DNA from 2 places in the Caulobacter sp. GW821-FHT10A06 genome. Region 1 is predicted to be linked to the other one. Evidence: predicted binding sites of a transcription regulator. Region 1 holds the regulator's gene; the other holds the start of a gene.

What was found. Region 1 encodes LexA, which represses DNA repair genes until DNA is damaged. Its sites were predicted from a motif close to ATGTTCNCNANNTGTTCT; they were not measured.
Region 2: uvrA (excinuclease ABC subunit UvrA) is a predicted target of LexA. The motif match lies at 1,466-1,483, and genes of this name have one in related genera.

Annotation. Positions count from the first base shown of each region.
Region 1 covers NZ_JBWKNY010000001.1:777,376-784,546, reverse strand. Annotated here, with positions in the region: gene AC07NF_RS03470 (hypothetical protein) at 1-89, opposite strand, end outside; gene AC07NF_RS03465 (anthranilate synthase component II) at 205-801, shown strand; gene trpD (anthranilate phosphoribosyltransferase) at 804-1,829, shown strand; gene trpC (indole-3-glycerol phosphate synthase TrpC) at 1,826-2,614, shown strand; gene AC07NF_RS03450 (lysophospholipid acyltransferase family protein) at 2,701-3,267, shown strand; gene lepB (signal peptidase I) at 3,331-4,122, shown strand; gene AC07NF_RS03440 (class I SAM-dependent methyltransferase) at 4,173-4,958, shown strand; gene lexA (transcriptional repressor LexA) at 5,130-5,837, shown strand; gene AC07NF_RS03430 (isocitrate lyase/PEP mutase family protein) at 6,002-6,757, opposite strand; gene AC07NF_RS03425 (ComEC/Rec2 family competence protein) at 6,788-7,171, opposite strand, start outside.
Region 2 covers NZ_JBWKNY010000006.1:38,577-45,747, forward strand. Annotated here, with positions in the region: gene uvrA (excinuclease ABC subunit UvrA) at 1-1,388, opposite strand, end outside; gene AC07NF_RS18275 (hypothetical protein) at 1,653-2,297, shown strand; gene AC07NF_RS18280 (DUF1223 domain-containing protein) at 2,294-2,971, opposite strand; gene AC07NF_RS18285 (hypothetical protein) at 3,149-3,313, shown strand; gene AC07NF_RS18290 (DUF1203 domain-containing protein) at 3,310-3,774, opposite strand; gene AC07NF_RS18295 (hypothetical protein) at 3,897-4,010, shown strand; gene AC07NF_RS18300 (ABC-F family ATP-binding cassette domain-containing protein) at 3,967-5,547, shown strand; gene AC07NF_RS18305 (DUF3422 domain-containing protein) at 5,581-6,855, shown strand; gene AC07NF_RS18310 (class I SAM-dependent methyltransferase) at 6,872-7,171, shown strand, end outside.

The sequences.
Region 1 (7,171 bases):
GCCATCTTCTGGATGCGCGTCTTCGGCCGCAGCAGAGCGCGGACATAGGCGACGGCGACAGGGTCCAGGGCGGAATCACGCGGGTCCATGCCCATATGATGCTTGAGACCGCGTCCGCTGTAACCGTAACTGAAAGCCGCGCGCGAAAATGCCGCTACACAAAGGGCTCGCGCAGGCTAGAACCGACCTCCGAAAGGCGGCGTCATGATCCTCGTCATCGATAACTACGACAGCTTCACCTACAACCTCGTCCACTATCTGAACGAGCTGGGGGCCGAGACGGTCGTCTACCGCAACGACGCGCTCACCGTGCAGGAGGCCCTGGGCCTGGCGCCGGCCGCCGTCCTGCTGTCGCCCGGCCCCAAGGCCCCGGACCAGGCCGGCATCTGCCTGCCGCTGCTGCAGGCCGCGCCCGAGGGCCTGCCGATCCTGGGCGTCTGCCTGGGCCACCAGGCCATTGGACAGGCCTATGGCGGCGAGGTGATCCGCGCCAAGGCCGTGATGCACGGCAAGGTCAGCAAGGTCCGCCACGACGACAAGGGCATCTTCAAGGGCCTGCCCAACCCGTTCACCGCCACGCGCTACCACTCGCTGGCCGTCCGCCGCGAAGACTTGCCGCCCGAGCTGGAGGTCACCGCCTGGACCGACGACGGCGAGATCATGGGCGTGCAGCACAAGACCCGTCCGGTGTTCGGCGTCCAGTTCCACCCGGAATCGATCGCCACCGAGGGCGGCCACCAGATGCTGGCCAACTTCATGGACCTGGCGAACGTCAAGCGCGACGCGCAGATCTGGGTCTAGCCATGTCCGACGCTTTCAAGCCGCTGCTGGCCAAGCTGGCCGACGGCCAGACCCTGGGCGACGATGACGCCGAGGTGTTCTTCGCCGCCTGCCTGCGCGGCGAGCCCACCCCGGCCCAAGTGGCCGCCGCCGTCACCGCCATGCGCCTGCGTGGCGAGACGGTGGGCGAGATCGCCGCCTGCGCCCGCGCCATGCGCCGCGCCGCCGTGCAGCTGGAGCATCCGTACGACGTCATCGACGTCTGCGGCACCGGCGGTGATGGCCTGCACACGCTGAACATCTCGACCGCCGTGGGCTTCGTTGCCGCTGGCGGGGGTCTGAAAGTCGCCAAGCACGGCAACCGCGCCATCACGTCCAAGTCCGGCACCGCCGACGTCCTGACCGCTCTCGGCGTCAATATCGACGCCACGCGCGAGCAGCAGCGCCGGGCCCTGGACGATGCCGGCATCTGTTTCCTGTTCGCCCAGGCCCATCACGGGGCGATGAAGCACGTCTCGCCGATCCGCCAGCAGCTGGGTTTCCGCACCATCTTCAACCTGCTGGGCCCGCTGACCAATCCGGCTGGCGCCAAGCGGCAGGTGGTCGGGGTTTCGGCGCCGCGCTTCGTCGAGCCGATCGCCAAGGCCCTGGGGGCTCTTGGAGCAGAGCGCGCCTGGTCGGTGCACGGTTCGGGCATGGACGAACTGACCACCACGGGCGAGACCGAGGTCGCCGAATGGCGCGACGGCCGCATCCACCTGTTCACGATCACGCCGGAAGCCGTCGGCCTGCCGCGCGCTTCGCTGGCCGACATCACCGGCGGTGATCCCGACTTCAACGCCGCCGCGCTCACCCGCCTGTTCGACGGCGAGACGGGCGCCTATCGCGACATCGTGCTGCTGAACGCCGCCGCCGCCTTCCTGGTGGCCGACAAGGTCGAGACCCTGGTCGAAGGCATCGAGCTGGCCGCCGACGTCATCGACGAAGGCCGCGCCAAGGCCGCCCTCGCCGGCCTGGTGGCCGCCACCAATTCGGAAGTACCCGCGTGACCGACATCCTCGCCAAGATCGCCGCCTACAAGCTTGAGGAGGTCGTCGACCGCAAGCGTCGCCGCACCCTGGGCGCGCTCGAGAACGCCGCCCGCAACGCCTCGTCGCCGCGCGGCTTCAAGCAGGCGCTGATCGCCGGCCACGCGCCCGGCAAGCTGTCGCTGATCGCCGAGATCAAGAAGGCCTCGCCGTCCAAGGGCCTGATCCGCGCCGACTTCGATCCGCCGGCCCTAGCCCGCAACTACGAAGCCGGCGGCGCGTCCTGTCTCTCCGTGCTCACGGACGGCCCCAGCTTCCAGGGCGCCGACGCCTATCTGATCGACGCCCGCGCGGCCGTCAGCCTACCCTGCATCCGCAAGGACTTCCTCGTCGATCCCTGGCAGGTGGCCGAGAGCCGCGCCCTGGGCGCCGACGCCATCCTGGTCATCCTGGCCATGATCGACGACGTCCTGGCCGCCGAGCTGATGAGTGAAGCGAAGCGCCTGGGCATGGACGCCCTGGTCGAGGTCCACGACGAGGCCGAGATGGAACGCGCCGGCGCCCTGGGCTCTGACCTGGTCGGGATCAACAACCGCGACCTGAAGAGCTTCGTCGTCGACCTGGCCGTCACCGAGCGCCTCCAGGCCCTGGCCCCGAAGGACGCCCTGCTGGTCACCGAGAGCGGCATCTTCACCCACGACGACGTCGTGCGGATGGAGGCTACCGGCGCCAAGGCCATGCTCGTGGGCGAAAGCCTGATGCGCCAGGCCGACGTCACGGCCGCCACCAAGGCGCTGCTCGGCTAACGGATCGGGTACGCGCCGTCTGGCGTTTTCTGCCTCGCCCGCTCACAGTCGCCTCAACAAGAACACTGCCGCGCGAGGAAACGCGAATGCATTGGCTCGCCCGCGTGGTGAATTGGTCTCTCGTCGCCTTCTTCAAGCGCGAAGGCTGGACGATCGAGGGCTCGGCCCCGACGACGACCCGCAAGTTCGTGATCATCGCCGCGCCCCACACCAGCAACTGGGACTTCGTCTACTTCCTGGGCGCGGCCGACGCGCTGAACCTGAAGCTCAGCTTCATGGGCAAGGCCTCGCTGTTCCGCTGGCCGTTCGAGCGGCTGATGAAGGACCTGGGCGGCGTGCCGATCGACCGCTCGCAGTCGCGCGACACGGTCCAGGCCATGGCCGACGAGTTCGCCCGCCGCGACGAGTTCATGCTGACGATCGCGCCCGAGGGCACGCGCGGCAAGGCCAGCGGCTGGAAGACCGGCTTCTACAACATCGCCCTGAAGGCCGGCGTGCCGATGGTCCCCGGCTTCATGGACTACAAGCGCAAGGTGGTGGGCCTGGGTCCGGCCATGATGCCCAGCGGCGACTACGAGAAGGATCTGGCGGCGCTGGCGGCGTTCTATGCGCCGGTCACGCCCAGGCATCCGGAACTGAAGACCATCCTGTAAAGCGCCACGATTTAGCCAAGCTCCCCGCCCTAACCTTAGCTTGAGCCAAGCAAGGGAACGGCGATGCGCAAGTGGACTGAAGGCCTGATCGAAGCCGCCAAGACGGCCGCCATCGTGTTGGTGGTGTTCCTGATCCCGCGCACGGTCTTCTGCCAGCCGTTCACGATCCCCTCGGAGTCTATGCAGCCGACGCTGATGGTCGGTGACTACATTCTGGTCTCCAAATATCCGTACGGGGTCAGCCGCCACTCGATCCCGCTGAGCCCGCCCGTGGGCCACGGCCGCCTGCTGGGCCAAGCGCCCGAGCGCGGCGACATCGTGGTGTTCAAGAAGCCCAGCGACGGCCGCACCGACGTCATCAAGCGCGTCATCGGCCTGCCCGGTGACCGCATCCAGATGAGCGGCGGCGTGGTGCACATCAACGGCGCGCCGGTGACCCAGACCTTGACCGGAATCGATGCCAACGGCTCGCCCGGCGCCTGGCCGATCCCGGTGCGCCATCTGCGCGAGACCCTGCCCAATGGCCGCACCTACGCCACCAACAGCTTTGGCGCCGAGACCCAGGCCGCCAATACCGGCGTCTACACCGTGCCGGCCGGCTGCTACTTTGTTATGGGCGACAATCGCGACAACTCGCTGGACAGCCGCTTCAACCCCGGCTCGACGCCCAAGGGTTATGCCTCCTGCGCCTGGGACGTGGCCCGCGACGCCGATCTGCCGCCGGAGCTGGGCATGGGCTTCATCCCCGCCGAAAACCTGGTCGGCCGCGCCGAGCGGATCCTGTTCTCGTGGACCGGCCACGGCCTGCGCCTGGACCGCACCTTCAAGGCGCTGCCCGCCCCCAAGGTTGGCTGAGCCCGCAACCGTCGCTAGGGTCCGCGCCAGTTCGAGTTTGAGGGAATCGGATGCGGGCCTTTCTGTCCAAGCTGCGTCGCGCTCTGTCGCCCGCACTACCCGTGGCCGAGGCCGTGGCTGCCCCGCAAGAGCTCTGGCATCTGGTCGGCGCCGCTGACGCCGACTACGTGCGTGTCGGCCAACAGTTCAAGCAGCTGTTCATCGACGCGGGCCTGCAGCCGCACCACGCCATCCTCGACGTCGGCTGCGGCATCGGCCGCGCGGCGGCGCCGCTGGTCGACTATCTGGACGAGACCGGCCGCTACGCCGGCTTCGACGTCATGGCCCAGGCCATCGACTGGTGCCGGGCCAATATCGCCATCGGCGACCCGCGCTTCCAATTCACCCACGCCGACATGCACAGCGACCGGTACAACCCGGAAGGTTCGCAACCGGCCAGCCGCTTCGTCTTCCCCTATCCCGACGCCAGTTTCGACTTCGTCTGGCTGGGTTCGGTGTTCACCCACCTGTTGGCCGCCGACCAGACCCAGTTCGCCCGCGAGATCGCCAGGGTGCTGAAGCCCGCCGGGACCAGCGTCATCTCCTGGTACCTGATCGACGACGAGGCCCGCGCCAACACCGGCGACGGCCAGATCGCCTTCGACTTCGTCCACGCCCTGGACGGCTGCTGGACGGCCAATCCGGAAATGCCCGAGGACACGATCGCCTACGGCCTGGCCTCGATCCTGGCGCAGTACGAAGCTCTGGGCCTGGACGTGCTGAACGTCGCCCTCGGCGTCTGGCGTCGCCAGCCGATGCAGGACCAGGACATCATCGTGGCCCGCAAGCGCGCTTGAAAGCTTTCGTTAAGCTTTTGATTCTGGTCGACATTTACCCTGATAGCCAAGCTAATCGTTGATTTTCCTCGCCTTTCTACGACGAACAACGCTCGACTTGACTTTAACGCGGAACGCCTAGAGAACATTCGAAAGGTTTGCGGTTTGTTCCGCGCTCCAATCGAGGTCGTCATGCTCACCCGCAAGCAGCACGAACTGCTGATGTTCATCCACGAACGGATCAAGGAGACCGGCGTCTCCCCGTCCTTCGACGAGATGAAGGAGGCCCTGGATTTGGCCTCCAAGTCGGGCATCCACCGGCTGATCACGGCCCTGGAAGAGCGCGGCTTCATCCGTCGCCTGGCCCACCGGGCTCGGGCGCTGGAGGTGGTGAAGCTGCCGCAGCAGGCCACGACGGCCGCCCCGCCCAAGGGCCGCGGCGCGTTCCGTCCGCAGGTGTTCGAGGGCGGCGGTTCGCCCCCGCCCGCCCCGGCCGCGTCTTCCGCTCCGGCCAATGACAGCCGCGACCTGCCGATCCTGGGCAAGATCGCCGCCGGCACCCCGATCGACGCCATCCAGCACGAGCGCGAGCGCCTGCCGGTGCCCGAGGCCATGCTGGGCAATGGCGAGCACTATGTCCTCGAGGTGCAGGGCGACTCGATGATCGAGGCCGGCATCCTCGACGGCGACTACGTCATCATCAAGAAGGGCGACACCGCCACCTCGGGCGAGATCGTCGTCGCCCTGGTCGGCGAAGAAGCCACCTTGAAGCGCCTGCGCAAGAAGGGCGGCTCGATCGCCCTGGAAGCCGCCAACCCCAAGTACGAGACCCGCATCTTCGGTCCCGACCAGGTCGAGGTGCAGGGCAAGCTGGTGGGCCTGATCCGCCGGTACCACTGAAAACATAGTGTCATCCCGGCCGCAGCGAAGCGGAGAGCCGGGACCCAGGGCAGCCGGCAGTGCGGTGGCCCTGGGTCCCGGACAGCCTCTACGAGGCTTCCGGGATGACACAGTAGATAGGCCCCGACCTCAGCCGAGGTTCGGGGCCTTTTCCTATCTAGGGCCTAGAGACGCCCCTCCTCCGCCAGACGCTTGGCGGCCTTGTCGAACCCGGCCCAGGCCGCCGCCGCCAGCGAAGCGCCCGTGCTGACCCGGCGTACGCCCAGCGCTCCCAGGCTCTCGACCGACATGTCCGAGCCCCAGAACAGGACGTTGACCGGCTTGGGCGCCACGGCCTGGACGATGGCGCGGATTTCGTCGGGATCGGTCACCGCCGGAGCGTACAGGCAGTCCGCGCCAGCCTCGGCATAGGCCTTCAGGCGCTCGATGGTCGGGGCCAGATCACGATTGCCGCGCAGATAGCCCTCCGTCCGGCCGACCAGGATCACGTCCTGACCCGAAGCGTCGATGGCGGCGCGCGCGGCCTTCAGGCGCTCGAGGGCCACCGGCAGGTCGTAGAGCGCCGAACCCGACCAGTCCTCGATCGACAGGCCCGCAACGCCAGCCTCGATGGCCAGGGTGACGCTCTCGCCCACGCCTTCGGCGGTGTCGGAGAAGCCGGCTTCGAAGTCGGCATTCACGGGCAGGTCGGTGGCGGCGCACAGGATCCGCAGGTGCTCGATGACCTCGTCGCGCGTGATCTGGCCGTCGTCCTTGCCCAAAGCCCAGGCCGCCCCGGCGCTGGTCGAGGCCAGGGCCTTGAAGCCCAGTTTCTGCAGTCGCTTGGCGCTGCCGACGTCCCAGGGATTGGGCAGGGCGAAGCAGCCCTCGGCGTGCAGGGCGCGGAAAGCGGCGCGGCGGGCGGCGAACGGGTTGGACATGCGGGATCCTCCAGAAGGTCGGCGCGAGGCTTAGCCGTCCCTCGTGACATCAGGTGTCAGCAGGCGAGACCAAGGCCGATCGCCGCGCAACGGCTGAGCCCAGACGATGCGCCAGCCGTCGGGGCGATGATAGAGCTCGGCGGCCCCGCCCCGCGCGAAATCCTCGGCCGTCAGCAGCACCGCATCGGCGCACAGCGGCGGGATGCGCTGCGGCGCAGGCCCCCGGATCACCACGATCTCGCTGGCCACGCACATCCCCGACAGCGTCTCGGCGTCGGGTGTCTTGCGGCTCCAGGCCAAGGACAGCCGCACCGGCGCGCCCGGGGCCGGCGCGCAGACCCGCTTATCGCAGGCATAGAGGCTCCAGGTCGCCGGCTCGAGGCCGCGCCGCCGCGCCCACAGCTCGGCCCCGAA
Region 2 (7,171 bases), on a different contig from region 1:
ATCTTCTTGTCGGAGAGCTTGCCTTCCAGGCTGGCGAACCAGTCGCGGGCCGGGCGGATGGCCAGCATCGAGACCTCGGCGATGTCCATGGCGTCGATCTTGACGGCCAGGGCTTCGGGCTTCAGGCGCTTGCCGTGGCAGGTCTCGCAAGGCGTGTCGGACTGGTAGCGGCCCAGCTCTTCACGGACCCACGAGCTGTCGGTCTCACGCCAGCGACGCTCAAGGTTCGGCAGCACGCCTTCGAAGGGCTTCTCGACCTCGTACTTCCGCGCATTGTCGTCGTAGGTGAACTTGATCTTCACGCCCTTGGAGCCTTGCAGCACCACGTCACGCGCGTCGGCCGACAGCTTGTACCAGGGCTCGTCCATCGAGAAGCCGTAGTGACGCGCTAGGGCCTGCAGGGTCTGGGTATAGAGTGGCGAGGGACCCTTGGCCCACGGGGCGACGGCGCCCTTGTGCAGGCTCTTGTCCTTGTCGGGAATGACCAGATCGGCGTCGAAGGCCAGCTTGGCGCCCAGGCCGTCGCAGACCGGGCAGGCGCCCGCTGGGTTGTTGAACGAGAACAGCCGCGGCTCGATCTCGGCAATGGTGAAGCCGCTGACCGGGCAGGCGAAGCGTTCCGAGAACAGGATGCGCTTCGGCTCCTTCTCGCCTTCCTCGATGTTGGCGAACTCGGCGACCGCCAGGCCATCGGCCAGGCGCAGGGCCTGTTCGATGGAGTCGGCCAGGCGCTGCTCCATGTCGGGCTTGGTCACCACGCGGTCCACGACCACGTCGATGTCGTGCTTGAACTTCTTGTCGAGCGCCGGGGCGTCCTCGATCGGATAGTATTCGCCGTCGATCTTCAACCGCTGGAAGCCGGCCTTCTGCCACTCGGCGATCTCCTTGCGGTACTCGCCCTTGCGGTCGCGCACGACGGGGGCCAGCAGGTAGAGACGCGTGCCTTCGGGCAGGGCGGTGATCTTGTCGACCATCTGGCTGATGGTCTGGCTTTCGATCGGCAAGCCGGTGGCCGGCGAGTAGGGGATCCCGACCCGCGCCCACAGCAGGCGCATGTAGTCGTGGATCTCGGTCACCGTGCCGACGGTCGAGCGTGGGTTGCGCGACGTGGTCTTCTGCTCGATCGAGATCGCGGGCGACAGGCCCTCGATCAGGTCGACGTCGGGCTTGCTCATCAGCTCCAGGAACTGACGGGCATAGGCCGACAGGCTTTCCACGTAGCGGCGCTGGCCTTCGGCATAGATCGTGTCGAAGGCCAGGGACGACTTGCCCGAGCCCGACAGGCCGGTCAGCACGACCAGCTCGCCGCGCGGGATGTCGACGCTGACGTTCTTCAGATTGTGCTCACGGGCGCCGCGAACGCGGATGAAGTTCAGTTGCTCAGCCATGTTTTCCGGAACGTTGGGCCGCGACATTGGTCGCAGCGCAGCGGCTATATGTAGGGCTCGACGCGCGAATTAACACAAGAACAAGGTGTGAACAAATGTCGCGCACGCGAGGGGCCGTTTCTGCTGACAGCCACTGTCAGCAGACCTGCCGCCAATAAGGCGCCGCTTGGACACTTGCCAGCCACTGGCCGGCCTCGAAAGCGGCGCCATCCGCGCGCGTCGTCCCTCTCCAGCTTAACCAGAGGTGGCGGGATGGGGCGGGGCGTGTGGACCAGGCGATGGCTCGCCGTGTCGGGCGGGGTGCTGGTCAACGGCCTGATCCTGGGCGCGCTGGTGATGATCGAGGAACCGCCGCCGCTGCTGGAAGAGCCGCCGGTGATCGTCCTGGACCTGGAGAGGCCGGAGAAGCGGGCGTCGCCTCGGCGCCCGGCGGCGGCTGGAGCGCGATCGGCGGCGCCGGCGACGCAAGCTCAACCCTTCGCCTCGGAAGGCGAGGCGCCGTCGGCCGTCGCCGCGCCCGAAGCGCCGCCTGCGCCGCCCGTGGATCCCGAGTGGAAGGTCGACCCCAAGGTTATCGACCGCTGGCGGTTGCAGGAAGGCGGCTTGGGGACCGGTCGAGCCAAGCGCGCCTGCCTGGGCGAGACCAGCGAGCACATGACGCCCGAGGAGAAGGAGGCCTGCTACGACGCCTGGGGCAAACGGCCCGACAAGCGCCCGTCGCCCACCTTCATCGGTCCGATCGACGAGCGGAAATGGGAGGTTCCGGAGCCGAAGGCGCCGCCGCGTTACGACGAGCAACGCCGGCAGCGCTGCCGCGACTACCGCCGGGGCCGCACGCCGGGCTTCGCCGAGCGCAATGTCGCGACCGGCAGCCCGCCGCCCAGCCTCCGCGAGCGCGGCTGCTTCTAGTCCAATCGCGCCGCCGCCAGGATGGGGCCGCCGTTCGGGGCTTGGACCAGCACCGCCGTGCGATAGGCGGGGTCGGCCGTGGGCGTCGCGGCGAAGCTGACCGCCGCGCCGCTCCAGCCGCCCAGGCGTGTCAGCTGACGGACGATGTCGCGGTGGGGCAAGGTCTTGCCGCCGTTCTCGCCGCGCCGGATCGACACCTGCTGAACACGCGGATCGTATCGCACCAGCCAGACGTCGGCGGGGCGAGCGGGCGCGCGGCCGGCGGCGATCTGGATGCGGCCCGAAGCGCTGGCGATGCGGGTCTCGCTGGCGGGACGGGCGCGGCGCAGGGCGGCGTCCACCTCGCGGGCGTCGGCGCCGACCAGGCTGTCGCGGCCCTCGATCACCATCTCGGGCGTGCCCAGCTGGACGTCCAGCGCCTTGGCATAGGCGCGCTGCCGGTCAGTATAGGCCTTGGTGGCGAAGGTGTCCTTCCAGCCCAGCTGGTCCCAGTAGGTGACGCCGAAGCTCAGAGCCAGGACGTCGGGGCGTCCGGCGATGGCGTTGAGATTGGCGTTGGCCGGCGGGCAGGACCAGCAGCCCTGGCTCTGGAACAGCTCGATGACCACGGGACGATCCGCCGCCGCCGCTGGCGTGGCGGACAGCAGGGCGAGGGCGGCCAGCAAGGGCTTCATTGGAAACCTCCGGAATGAGTACTGGAGGTGAATACGAAACGGCCGAGGCCAAGGTTACAGGCGGACCGACCTTGGCTGTTCGGATTCCCTAAACCCTGTTTGGAAGCGGGTTCTTCAGTCCACGCATGATTAAACCGCCACGGTCGGGCGGGGGCTCGGCGTCAGAAGGACCGAGCCATGGCCAAGAAGGCCGCCGCCGAAAGCGGCAAGCAGGAAGCCAAGCAGGACGCGTTCGACGCGCTGAAGGGGCCCAAGCCGCGTTCGATCGTCATCGACATGATGGTGTTCTGCGGCGGCATCGGCTCGCTGGTCTGGGTCCTGCGCAACATGGCGCCGACCTAGGCGCGATCTATTCTCGCCGCGTAGCAGCCCCACTTGGCGTAGTGGGCGTGCAGGTAGGCGATCTTCTCGTCCTCGAACAATCTAGCGATCAAGACGTCGGCCTGGGCGCCCTCGACGATGTCGGCGGCCAGCATCATGCCGTCGGCGTCGAAGGCCCGCAGCGCCAGCAGGCGGCGGCGCAGGGCGGGCGGCATTTCGTCGACCGTGGCGACCGGTTCGACATGCTCCCGCACGAAGATGGCGTGGCTGGCGCGGAACGGCGTCGGGGCCGGCTGGTGCTCGTAATTGACCAGGATCAGGGTCTCGCCCGGCTCGGCGTCGTCCAGGCTGACGCGGCAGGGAAAGCCCCGCGCCACGTCGGCGATCACGCGGCGCGCGCCGTGGGCGGCCAGGGTTTCGTCGTCCATCGCGAAGAACGGGGCGAACGGTTCGGCGGGCAGGCTGGTGACAGCGTAGGCCATGGGGAACTCCTCTGTTGAGGTGGTTCTCGCGCCAGCCGCTCGGACGCGACACCCGATCCTTGCGGTTTGCGGCTCTGCTTGCGAAGCCGCGTTCACGGGCGTAGAAGCCGCGCTCCCAACCGATGGAGGCAACCATGATCAGCAAGACGGAAGACCGCTTCGTCCTTCCCGTTTCCCTGACCGTGGGTTCGCATGTCCTTCGTCACTCTGGATGCCGTTTCCGCCGCCACGCCTGACGGCCGGCCGCTCTTCGAAAATCTGAACCTGTCCATCGGGGCCGAGCGTATCGGCCTCGTCGGGCGCAACGGCGCGGGCAAGTCGACCTTGCTGGCGCTGATCGCCGGTGCGCGTTCGCCGCTGGCCGGGACCGTCGCGCGGACGGGCGCGGTCGCGACGCTGGACCAGACGCCAGACGTCTCCGGCGAGGCGCGACTGGTCGACCTGTTGGGCGTCGGCCTCGACTGGGATCGCCTATCACGTATCGAGCGCGGGGAGGGCGACGAGACCGACCTCTCCGAGGCCGACTGGGAGCTGCCGGCGCGGCTGGACCAGGCGTTGGCCGATGTCGGCCTCTCGGGCCTCGACGTCAAGCGACCGGCGGCGGCGCTGTCGGGTGGGCAGGCGACGCGGGCGGGGCTGGCGCGACTGCTGATAGCCCGGCCCGACGTACTGCTGCTGGACGAGCCGACCAACAACCTGGACGCCGAGGCGCGCGGGATCGTCGCCAAGGTGCTGGCCCGCTGGAAGGGCGGGGCGGTGGTGGTCAGCCACGATCGGTCCTTGCTGCGCGGCATGGACCGCATCGTCGAGCTGTCGTCCCTGGGCGCGCGCTCCTACGGCGGCGGCTGGGACCTCTATGCCGAGCGCAAGGCCGAGGAGGCCCAGGCCGCTCAACGCGACCTGGACCACGCCGAGAAGGAAGTCCGCCGCGTCGCTCGCGAGGCCCAGGTCGCTCGCGAGCGCAAGGACCGCCGCGACGCCGCCGGCAAGCGCTTCGCCGACCGGGGCGGGACGCCGAAGATCATTCTCGGCATGATGGCAGAGCGGGCCGAGATGAGCGGCGCGCGTGAAGGCAAGCTGGCCGACAAGCTGGCGACCCAGGCGGCGGAGGCGAAGGCCTCGGCCGAGGCCCGTGTCGAGCGCGCCCGCACCCTGGGCTTCGACCTGCCGTCGTCGGGCCTGCCGGAGGGGCGGACGGCGCTGACCTTCGACGCGGTCGGCTTCGCCTGGCCGGACGGGACGACAGTGATCGACGGCCTGTCGTTCCGCCTCGCCGGGCCTGAGCGGGTGGCGGTGTCGGGGCCGAACGGGACGGGCAAGACGACCCTGATCCGGCTGGCGACCGGCGACCTCTCGCCGACCTCGGGGGTGGTGAAGCTCTCCGTCCCCGTCGCCCTGCTGGACCAGCGGGCGGCGCTGCTGGCCGATGACGAGACCATCCTGGAGAACTTCCGCCGACTGAACCCAGCCGCCACCCAGAACGACGCCCATGCGGCGCTGGCCCGGTTCCTGTTCCGCAACACCGCCGCCCATCAGGTCGCCGGCACGCTGAGCGGCGGCGAGCGCCTGCGGGCGGCCCTGGCCTGCGTGCTGTGTGCGGCCGCGCCGCCGCAGCTGCTGATCCTGGACGAGCCGACCAACCACCTGGACCTGGCCTCGATCGAGGCCGTCGAGGCGGCGCTATCGGGCTATGACGGGGCGCTGCTGGTCGTCAGCCACGATCCCGACTTCCTGACGGCGATCGGCATTGAACGGAGCATCGCCCTCGGCTAAGTCTATGTGACCGGTAACATTGGACTCGATCCGATGACCCGGCAACGCAGGGCGAGGACAGAAATGGACGGCGGTCGGGACCACCCGCTTCGGGTGACATTAAGCGAACTGATGCACCTGCGGGCGCTGCCGCTGGACCGCGCGCCGGTCCGCCTGCGCCAGTGGGTCTATCTGGTCGAGCCCGATGACCGCTCGGCGGAGGCAGGTTTCGTTTCCCTGTTCGCGCCGGGGCAGGACCCCGCGCTGGGCCGGGTCGTCGTCGAAGGCGAAGACGGCGGCTGGCTGTGGGAACGTCACCAGGAATTCTCGACCTGGACCTGGTTCGCCTACGGGCCGTTGGGACACGACCTGGGTTTCCAGCCCCAGCCGGGCGCCTTCTGGCTGGACGGCGCGCCGGGCCAGGTGTTCCGGGGCGTCGAGATCTCGGTCTCGGCCCCCGGCGCCGAGCCGCCTTCCGAAACCGACCTGGGCGGCCACATCGACCTGGCCCGCTGCGTCTCGTGCGAGGTGTTCGACGGCGCCGCGCGGATCTGGACCGACTTTCGCCTGCGCGAAGGCGGCACGGGCCGCATCCATGTGCGCAATGTCAGCCTGGCCCATGACGAGGTCTCGCGCCTGGTGCAGACCCTGCTGGAGATCGGCAACTACCGGAAGCTGGCCCTGATCGGCTTCCCGCCGGCCCGCGAGTTGCTGGCCTGGCTGGACGGGGCCGAGGCGCGGCTGGCGGCGATCACCAGCGGCCTGGCCGCCGGCGAGGACAGCCAGAGCGTCCTCGACCACCTGCTGGCCCTGTCGGCCGAGGTCGAGCTGCGCGCCGCCAAGAGCCGCTTCCGGCGCGGGGCCACCGAGTCCTACCACCGCCTGACCCTGGACCGGCTGGAGGCCCTGCGCGAGCGCCGCGTGCCCGGCCACTCGACCATGAGCGAGTTCATCGCCCGCCGCCTGCTACCGGCCATGCGCACGCGAGAGGCGGCCGACCGCCGGCTGGACGACCTGTCCTTGCGCATCGCCCGCAGCGGCGACCTGCTGCGCACCAAGCTGGGCTTGGCTCAAGATCGCCAGAACCAGGAGACCCTGCGCGGCATGGACGCCAGCCTGCAACTGCAGACCAAGCTGCAGGGCCTGGTCGAGGGGCTGTCGATCTTCGCGGTCGGCTACTACGTGCTGGGCTTGCTCGGCTATCTGCTGAAGCCCTGGCTGCACGGGGTGGCCGAGCACCTGATGTCGGCCCTGGTTCCGCTGGTGCTGATCGCGGTGGCCGCCAGCCTGCATCGACGCAAGAAGCGGTTGATCGACGGCGCGCACTAGGGGCTTAAGTCCGCCGGTGAACTTGGAAGCTTTCATCCAGCAGCGCCTGCCGCTCGAACCGGTCCCGGGCGTGCCGGAGATCCGTCTGCACCGCGCGGGACCGAGCAGCGGCCTGATGCGCCTGGCCGACGCCGATCCGGACTTCGGCTCACCGTACTGGGCGCGGCCGTGGGGCGGGGGCCTCGCGCTGGCGCGGCATGTCCTGGACTATCCCGAGGTCGTCGCTGGCCAGCGTGTGCTGGACCTAGGTTCGGGCTCGGGCCTGGTCGCCATCGCCGCCGCCTTGGCCGGTGCGGGCGAGGTGAGGGCGGTCGAT